2 linked regions of the Rhodopseudomonas palustris genome follow. Each later gene encodes a partner of the first gene's protein in a complex. Links are inferred from orthologs where the notes say so. Each region holds a gene or a part of one and is shown in the gene's direction. Other genes may lie near its edges.

Region 1 (5,020 bases):
TGCGCGACCGAGAAGTAGATCTGCAGAAGTTTGCCGTAGGAGATCCGCTTCGGATCGTATTTGACCTCGACCGCCTCCGCGTGACCCGTCGTGCCGGTCGACACCAGCGGATAGCTCGCGCTCGCCTTGCTACCGCCGGCATAGCCCGACAGCGCATTGACCACACCGGCCGTATGCTGGAACACGCCCTGCACGCCCCAGAAGCAGCCGCCGGCGAATACGGCCGTCTGAATCCCGCCGCCCTCTTTGGCATCGAGCTGCGGCGGCGGAATCACCACTGGCTCCTCGGCCGCCCGAGACGGTCCGAGAGCGGACCACGCGAGCGCCCCCACAACGGCGGCGCAGAGAGCAAGACGACCAAATGGAGCGCGCATGAGCTGTCCTCACGAGGTTAAGGCCGAGGCCATCAGCCTGGCTGTTGCGCTCAAGATACGGGGCTCGCGCCGGGCTGTTACGCGGGCGCAGACACGAGTTCGTGACCGCCAGCTCGACCAGAAGGGAAGGGCCGCAAAGCCGCGAGCCCCAGACAGTTCGGTACTTTTGCACCGCGCCGCCGCCCGCAACCTGCGGACGCCGCTATGCCCGGCCCCAATTCCTAAATGACCAAAGCCCAAAGGCCGCATTGCATTAAGGATAGCCGCGCTCCGGGCTGGATCACCCCTTCGTGAAGTGCCAAGATGCGCTCGGCCCGGTGGCGGAAGATTAACGCGGGGGCGGTGCAACGCCCTTTTTCCTGGTTCAAGTCCAGGCTGGGCCTCCAGATCTTGCTGTAATTGCCGGTTGACGGGCGACTCGAAGGCCTTTCGCCGCCCGGGAAACTGGTCTAAGAACCTCCCGCGCGCCTGGGACGGCCCGGCGCTTGAAGACCTGAGGGACGCGCGACTGCGCGCCCTTTTTTTGTGCCCGCGATTTCCGCCCGCGTCAGCGAGATTTGATGCCCAAACGAACCGACATCTCCACCATCCTCATCATCGGGGCCGGTCCCATCGTGATCGGCCAGGCCTGCGAATTCGACTATTCCGGCACGCAGGCGGTCAAGGCGCTGAAGCAGGAGGGCTATCGGGTCGTCCTGGTCAACTCCAATCCGGCGACGATCATGACCGATCCGGAGCTGGCGGACGCGACCTATATCGAGCCGATCACCCCTGAGATCGTCGCCAAGATCATCGAGAAGGAGCGCTACGTCATCCCCGGCCGCTTCGCGCTGCTGCCGACGATGGGCGGCCAGACCGCGCTGAACTGCGCGCTTTCTCTGCGCAAGCTCGGGACGCTGGAAAAGTTCGACGTCGAGATGATCGGCGCCACCGCCGACGCCATCGACAAGGCCGAGGACCGCGAGCGGTTCCGCGAGGCGATGACCAAGATCGGGCTCGAAACCCCGAACTCGCGCCAGGTGAAGAGCCTGCCCGATGCGCTGCGCGCGCTCGACGAGATCGGCTTCCCGGCGCTGATCCGGCCGTCGTTCACGATGGGCGGCACCGGCGGCGGTATCGCCTACACCAAGGCCGAGTTCATCGAGATCGTCGAACGCGGCATCGACGCCTCCCCGACCAACGAGGTGCTGATCGAAGAATCGATCCTCGGCTGGAAGGAATACGAGATGGAGGTCGTGCGCGATAAGCACGACAACTGCATCATCGTCTGCTCGATCGAGAATCTCGATCCGATGGGCGTGCACACCGGCGATTCGATCACCGTCGCGCCGGCGCTGACGCTCACCGACAAAGAATACCAGATCATGCGCGACGCCTCGCTGGCGGTGCTGCGCGAGATCGGCGTCGAAACCGGCGGCTCCAACGTGCAGTTCGCGGTCAACCCGGATGACGGCCGGCTGGTCGTGATCGAAATGAACCCGCGCGTGTCGCGTTCGTCGGCGCTGGCGTCGAAAGCCACCGGCTTCCCGATCGCCAAGGTCGCCGCCAAGCTGGCGGTCGGCTATTCGCTCGACGAAATCGCCAACGACATCACCGGCGGTGCAACGCCGGCCTCGTTCGAGCCGACGATCGACTATGTCGTCACCAAGATTCCGCGGTTCGCCTTCGAGAAATTCCCCGGCGCCTCCGCCAACCTGACCACCGCGATGAAGTCGGTCGGCGAGGTGATGGCAATCGGCCGCACCTTCCAGGAGAGCCTGCAGAAGGCACTCCGCGGCCTTGAGAGCGGCCTCACCGGTCTCGACGAGATCGAGATCGAAGGGCTCGGCCGCGGCGACGACAAGAACGCGATTCGCGCGGCGCTCGGCACTCCGACGCCGAGCCGGCTGCTGCAGGTCGCGCAGGCGATGCGCCTCGGCTGGTCGGACGAAGAGATCTTCAACTCCTGCAAGATCGATCCCTGGTTCCTGGCGCAGCTCCGCGGCATCGTCGACATGGAAGCCCGGGTCCGCGACTCAGGTCTGCCGGATCATGCGTTCGGCATGCGAACCCTGAAAGCAATGGGCTTCTCCGATGCCCGCCTCGCCGTGCTCGCCAACACCACCGAGGCCGAGGTCAAGGCCAAGCGCCGTGCGCTCGGCGTCCGCCCGGTGTTCAAGCGCATCGACACCTGCGCGGCGGAGTTCGCCTCGCCGACCGCCTACATGTACTCGACCTACGAGGCGCCGTTCGCCGGCCCAGCGTCGGACGAAAGCCGGCCGTCGGACAAGCAGAAGGTGATCATCCTCGGCGGCGGTCCGAACCGGATCGGCCAGGGCATCGAGTTCGACTACTGCTGCTGCCATGCTTGCTTCGCGCTGCATGACGCCGGCTACGAATCGATCATGGTCAACTGCAACCCTGAAACGGTGTCGACCGACTATGACACCGCGGACCGGCTGTATTTCGAGCCGCTGACGGCCGAAGACGTGCTGGAGATCATCGACACCGAGCGCTCCAACGGCACGCTGCGCGGCGTGATCGTGCAGTTCGGCGGCCAGACGCCGCTGAAGCTGGCGCGCGCCCTTGAAGCCGCCGACGTGCCGATCCTGGGCACCTCCCCGGACGCGATCGACCTCGCCGAAGACCGCGATCGCTTCAAGCGCATCCTCGACAAGCTGCGGCTAAAGCAGCCGAAGAACGGCATCGCCTACTCGGTCGAGCAGGCCCGCCTGGTCGCGGCCGAACTCGGCCTGCCGCTGGTGGTGCGTCCGTCTTACGTACTCGGCGGCCGCGCCATGCAGATTATCCGCGAGGACAATCAGCTCAGCGATTACCTGCTCGGCACCCTGCCCGAGCTGGTGCCGGGCGACGTCAAGGCACGTTATCCGAACGACAAGACCGGGCAGATCAACACCGTGCTCGGTACCAACCCGCTGCTGTTCGACCGCTATCTGTCGGACGCGACGGAAGTCGACGTGGACTGCCTGTCGGACGGCAAGGACACCTTCATCGTCGGCATCATGGAGCACATCGAAGAGGCCGGCATTCACTCCGGCGACTCCGCCTGCTCGCTGCCGCCGCACTCGCTCAGCGCCGAAACCATCGCCGAGCTGGAACGCCAGACCCGTGAGCTGGCGCTCGGCCTCGACGTCGTCGGCCTGATGAACGTGCAGTACGCCATCAAGGACGGCGAGATCTACGTGCTGGAGGTCAATCCGCGCGCGTCCCGTACCGTGCCGTTCGTCGCCAAGGTGATCGGCATGCCGGTCGCCAAGCTCGCGGCGCGAATCATGGCCGGCGAGAAGATCGCCGACCTCGGCCTGAAGAAGCGCACGCTTGACCACGTCGGCGTCAAGGAATCGGTGTTCCCGTTCGCGCGCTTCCCGGGTGTCGACACCGTGCTCGGCCCGGAGATGCGCTCGACCGGCGAAGTGATGGGCCTCGACCGCTCGTTCGAGGTCGCCTTCGCCAAGAGCCAGCTCGGCGGGGGCACCCGCGTGCCGCGCAAGGGCACGGTGTTCGTGTCGGTCCGCGAAAGCGACAAGGCGCGGATCCTCGACGCCGTGAAGCTGCTGCACTCGGTTGGCTTCAGGGTGATCGCCACCTCCGGGACCCAGCGCTATCTGGCGGACCACGGTGTGCCGGCGGAGAAGATCAACAAGGTGTTGGAAGGCCGTCCGCACATCGTCGACGCCATCATGAACGGCGAAGTGCAACTGGTGTTCAACACCACCGAGGGGCCGCAGGCGCTGGCCGACAGCCGGTCACTGCGGCGCGCTGCCCTCTTGCATAAAGTTCCCTATTACACCACTCTTTCGGGCGCGGTGGCCGCCGCAAAGGGCATCCGGGCCTATTTGGATGGGGACCTTGAGGTCCGGACCCTGCAGAGCTACTTTTCCGAAAGCTGATCGTCGCCCGGCCCGAGCGGCCGGCTATCGACTGACAGGCCGTCAGGCCGGGGAACCCGCCCGCATTGGAATTGTTCTCTCCGGCGTTTGCCGGACAGCTCTGGTGCCGTTTTGAACCGACTTCGGACGCCGCACAGGCGCGGCGCCGCCGTAAACACCCGACGACGTTGCGGGCGAGCAGGGTTCGGCGATCCGCAACGTATTCTTGAAGGATGAAGAGACGATGGTCGAAAAGATACCGATGACTGCGAGCGGGTACGCCGCACTTTCGGACGAGTTGAAGCATCGCCAGTCGGTGGACCGTCCGCGCATCATCGAACATATCGCCGAAGCGCGCTCCCATGGCGACCTCTCGGAAAACGCCGAATACCACGCGGCCAAGGAAGAGCAGTCCCACAACGAGGGCCGGATCAACGAGCTTGAGGACAAGCTGGCGCGCGCGGACATCATCGACGTCAGCAAGCTGTCGGGCGACACCGTCAAGTTCGGCGCCACCGTCACCTTGATCGACGAGGACACCGAGAAGAAGGCGGTGTGGCAGATCGTCGGTGAGGCCGAAGCCGACGCCAAGAAGGGCAAGATCTCGATCACCTCGCCGCTGGCACGGGCGCTGATCGGCAAGAAAGCGGGCTCCTCGGTCGAGGTCGTGGCCCCGGGTGGCGCCAAGGCTTACGAGATCGCCAAGGTCGAGTGGCGCTGACCAGCGCACACCGCCAACGAAACGAAAAAGCCGCGCTTCGCCGCGGCTTTTTTGTT
Region 2 (4,025 bases), 3.0 Mb from region 1 along the record:
ACCGGTTTCGGAGATGGTGGCGGCGATCGCGGCTTTGACTTCGTCGTCGGACATCTGCTGCGGCAGGTAGGCCTGGATCACGGCGATCTCGGCGCGCTCCTGGTCGGCGAGTTCGGGGCGGCCCCCCTTGTCGTACAGCTCGACCGATTCCTGGCGCTGCTTGATCATCTTCTGCAGCAGGCTGAGCAGATCGCCGTCCGACAGCGGCGGCTTGCCCTGGCCGCGCGCCTCGATGTCGGCGTTCTTGATGGTCGAGTTCACCATCCGCAGCGTCGACAGCTTGCGCTCGTCCTTGGCTTTCATCGCCTCTTTCACGGCGTTGTTGAGGTCGTCGCGCAGCATGTCGGGCTCCTTCGTATTCGATGCGTCATTGCGAGGAGCGAAGCTACGAAGCAATCCAGAGGCCGCGAAAAGAGCCTGGATTGCTTCGCCTTCGGCTCGCAATAACGGAAAATGGCAAATCTGCCGCTGATGTAGGCGGTTCAGCCGGCCGAAACAACTCTAGTTCCGCAGCCAGTCCGCCAGCGCGGCGGCGGTGGCGGCGGGCTGCTCAATCTGCGGCAGGTGACCGCAATCGGGGATGATCACCAGCCGGGCGCCGCTGATGCCCTCCGCCATTTCCTGCGACAGGCTGTTCGGAATGGTGGTGTCCGTTTCGCCGGAAACCACCAGGGTCGGACAGCCGATTGTCCCCAGCGTGGGCCGGGAATCGGCACGGGCGATGATCGCCCGCTGCTGGCGGACGAAGCCGGCGGCGCCGACGTCGTCGCCCATATCGTGGACGATCCGCTGCAGCGCGGCGTCCTCGCGGCGCGACGGATGGACAAAGCCGGGATACAGTTCGTCCAGCACCGCGTGCAGCCGGCCGGCCTCGGCTTCCCCGATCTGCCGGGTACGGCGCTCGGTGGCTTCCGGACTGTCGGGCCGGGCCTGAGTGTTGATCAGCGCCAGCTTGGCGACCCGGTCAGGCGCCTGACGCATAATCTCGAACGCGATGTAGCCGCCCATCGAGTGCCCGGCGAGCGCGAACCGCGCCGGCGCCTCGGCGAGAATCCGCCGCGCGATCGCCGCCATGCTGTCGTCGCGGATGTGGTTGGCGACCGTCACCGGCGAGCCGCAAGCCCATAGCGCGGGGAGGATCGGGGCGTAGATCCGTGGCGAGCCCGCCAAACCGGGCACCAGCACCACCGGCAATGATGTGTCCATTCAACCTCTCCCCGCGCACGATTCTGCCCCTGCGCCCGCCGCGAAGCCTAGGACAGCCAAATTCCCTGTCAAATCTCGTCCAAAAGCGAACAATTGGAGGGGGGCGGCGCTTTGACGTCGGCAACGCCCGCGACTATGTAGTGCGCTCATGACCAATCCAGCATCCCATCCCGCTTGGCCGGACCACAAGCCGACCGCGCTGCTCGTGCTCGCCGATGGCACCGTGTTCGAGGGCTTCGGCCTCGGCGCAGAGGGCCACGCCGTCGGCGAGGTCTGCTTCAACACCGCGATGACCGGCTACGAGGAGATCCTCACCGATCCGTCCTACGCCGGGCAGCTCATCACCTTCACTTTCCCGCATATCGGCAACGTCGGCACCAACGACGAGGATATCGAGACGGTGAACATGGCGGCGACGCCCGGCGCGCGCGGCGTGATCCTGCGCAGCGCCATCACCGATCCGTCAAACTATCGCTCGGCGCGCCATCTCGACGCCTGGCTGAAGGCACGCGGCATCATCGGCCTGTCGGGCATCGACACCCGCGCGCTGACCGCGCTGATCCGCAGCAAGGGCATGCCCAACGCGGTGATCGCGCATTCGCCGAACGGCGAATTCGACCTGCACGCGCTGAAGGAAGAGGCCCGCGAGTGGCCCGGCCTGGAAGGCATGGACCTGGTGCCGATGGTCACCTCCGGCCAACGCTTCACCTGGGACGAGACGCCGTGGGCATGGGGTGAAGGTTTCGGCCGGCAGGACAAGCCCGAGTTCAACGTCGTCGCGATCGACTACGGCATCAAGCGCAACATTCTGCGGCTGCTTGCCGGCGAAGGCTGCAAGGTCACCGTGGTGCCCGCCACCACCTCGGCCGAAGACATCCTGGCGATGAAGCCGGACGGCGTATTCCTGTCGAACGGCCCGGGCGATCCGGCTGCGACCGGCAAATACGCGGTGCCGGTGATCCAGAAGGTGATCGAGACCGGCGTGCCGACCTTCGGCATCTGCCTCGGCCACCAGATGCTCGGCCTCGCGCTCGGCGGCAAGACCGTGAAGATGCATCAGGGCCACCACGGCGCCAATCATCCGGTCAAGGATCTCACCACCGGCAAGGTCGAGATCACCTCGATGAACCACGGCTTCGCGGTCGACAAATCGACCCTGCCGGGCAACGTGCAGCAGACCCACGTGTCGCTGTTCGACGACTCGAACTGCGGCATCGCGCTGGCCGACAAGCCGGTGTTCTCGGTGCAGTATCACCCCGAGGCCTCGCCCGGCCCGCAGGACTCGCACTATCTGTTCCGCCGCTTCACCGATCTGATGCGCGCGAAGAAAGCCGCCGCGTAACCGCGGCGGCCTTATTCATATCATCCTCTCGACTTGTCATTCCGGGGCGCGAGCGTAGCTCGCGAACCCGGAATCTGATCCGGGCACAGTCACCGCTAGATTCCGGGCTCGCGCCTGTCCGCGCGCCGCGGAATGACGGGTATCAGGCGGGTGACGAACGCGGGAACGCCCGGCGCGACGTCACGTTATCTCAGCAAGCTGATGATCCTTCCCTGCACGCGCTGGAGACGCCATGTCGCTTGCCCGCGACCAGATCAAACCGCTTGCGCTGGTGTTCGATGACGACGGGCTGATCCCGAACAACCCGCTGCCGTTACTGCTCTATAAGCACGCGGTCGACATCGGCGGCCGCGATCCGGAGCAAGCGATCGAGGATCTGTTCGAACGCAATGGTTGGGGCGACCGCTGGCGCAACGGGATTTTCGATTACCAGCATTATCACGCCACGGTGCATGAGGCGCTCGGCGTCGCGCGTGGCCGTGCGATGGTGCTGTTCGGCGGCGAACAAGGCGAAGCGATCGAGTTGACGCCGGGTGACGTCGCGGTGCTGCCGGCCGGCACCGGCCACAAATGCCTGTTCGCCAGCCACGACTTCTCGGTGGTTGGCGCCTATCCGCCCGGGCCCAAGATGCAAGTCACACGTCCCACCCCGGACAATCATCGCAAGGCGCTGCAGACAATTCCGAAGGTATCGCTACCGGAGACCGATCCGGTATACGGCAAGAACGGGCCGCTGCTGCGGCTGTGGGCGAAGTAAGCGGTAGGGTCGTCGCACAGCGTCTCAAGGAACGTTGGCACCTCTCCCGGCGCGCCAGGAGAGGTGGCCGGCGCAGCCCGTCGGGTGAGTGTGTCCGCGAGAGTCGAAGATAAATTGAAGCTGTAAAATCAGTGCGCGTATCACCCCTCTCCCCACAAGGGTGGGGTGAGGGGTTCGCGGTGCTGGGGGAAGGCTTATCTTCTGACGGCCTATTCAATGAGGGCCTCTTGTAACGGCCCTCGCCGCTTACGCCTCGTTGGCGCCTTCCTGGCGGGTGGCTTCGAACAGGAACCAGGTGCGCTTTTCGGTTTCGTCGATGAAGTTCTCGAGAAGGCCGGCGCTGGCCGCATCCTTGCACTCGTCGACGATCTCGTGCGCCTTGCGCATCGCCGCAGCGACCTTCTTGTTGTCGTTCATCAGCTCGCGCAGCATCTCGCGCGGCGGCACGTAGTCGTCGTTATTGTCCTGGATGGTCTGCAGCTTGGAGATATGGCTGATCGAGCGCAGCGTGGTGCCGCCGACCTTGCGGACACGTTCGGCGAGCTCGTCGGTGGTGGCGAGAATCTGCGCCGACTGTTCGTCGAGTAGCAGATGATAATCTCGGAAGTGACGGCCGCTGATGTGCCAGTGGAAATTCTTAGTCTTCAGATACAGCGCAAACGAGTCGGCTAGCAGGCCGTTGAGCGCGGTCGAGATTTTCTCCACCGACTGCGGCGGCAA

What was found. The genes of interacting proteins can lie anywhere in the genome.
Region 2: the proteins of carB (region 1) and carA are in contact, whole or in part, in a solved structure (PDB 1KEE), measured with the Escherichia coli proteins. The link is inferred for Rhodopseudomonas palustris from one-to-one orthologs.

What each region holds. Positions count from the first base shown.
Region 1 is NZ_CP019966.1:4,474,115-4,479,134, forward strand. Bases 552-4,464 are described here. They hold carB (carbamoyl-phosphate synthase large subunit), read left to right. Parts: upstream 552-934; coding sequence 935-4,264; downstream 4,265-4,464. Outside these bases: peptide-methionine (S)-S-oxide reductase MsrA, read right to left, coding at 1-374; transcription elongation factor GreA, read left to right, coding at 4,488-4,964. UniProt on the Escherichia coli protein: Large subunit of the glutamine-dependent carbamoyl phosphate synthetase (CPSase).
Region 2 is NZ_CP019966.1:1,457,757-1,461,781, reverse strand. The notes cover bases 534-3,451. They hold carA (glutamine-hydrolyzing carbamoyl-phosphate synthase small subunit), read left to right. Parts: upstream 534-1,354; coding sequence 1,355-2,548; downstream 2,549-3,451. Other genes in these bases: RPPS3_RS06810 (hypothetical protein), read left to right, coding at 2,781-3,305; RPPS3_RS06820 (alpha/beta fold hydrolase), read right to left, coding at 534-1,206. Also shown: RPPS3_RS06825 (GatB/YqeY domain-containing protein), read right to left, coding at 1-342; more of RPPS3_RS06820, read right to left, coding at 502-533; RPPS3_RS06805 (Dps family protein), read right to left, coding at 3,552-4,025. UniProt on the Escherichia coli protein: Small subunit of the glutamine-dependent carbamoyl phosphate synthetase (CPSase).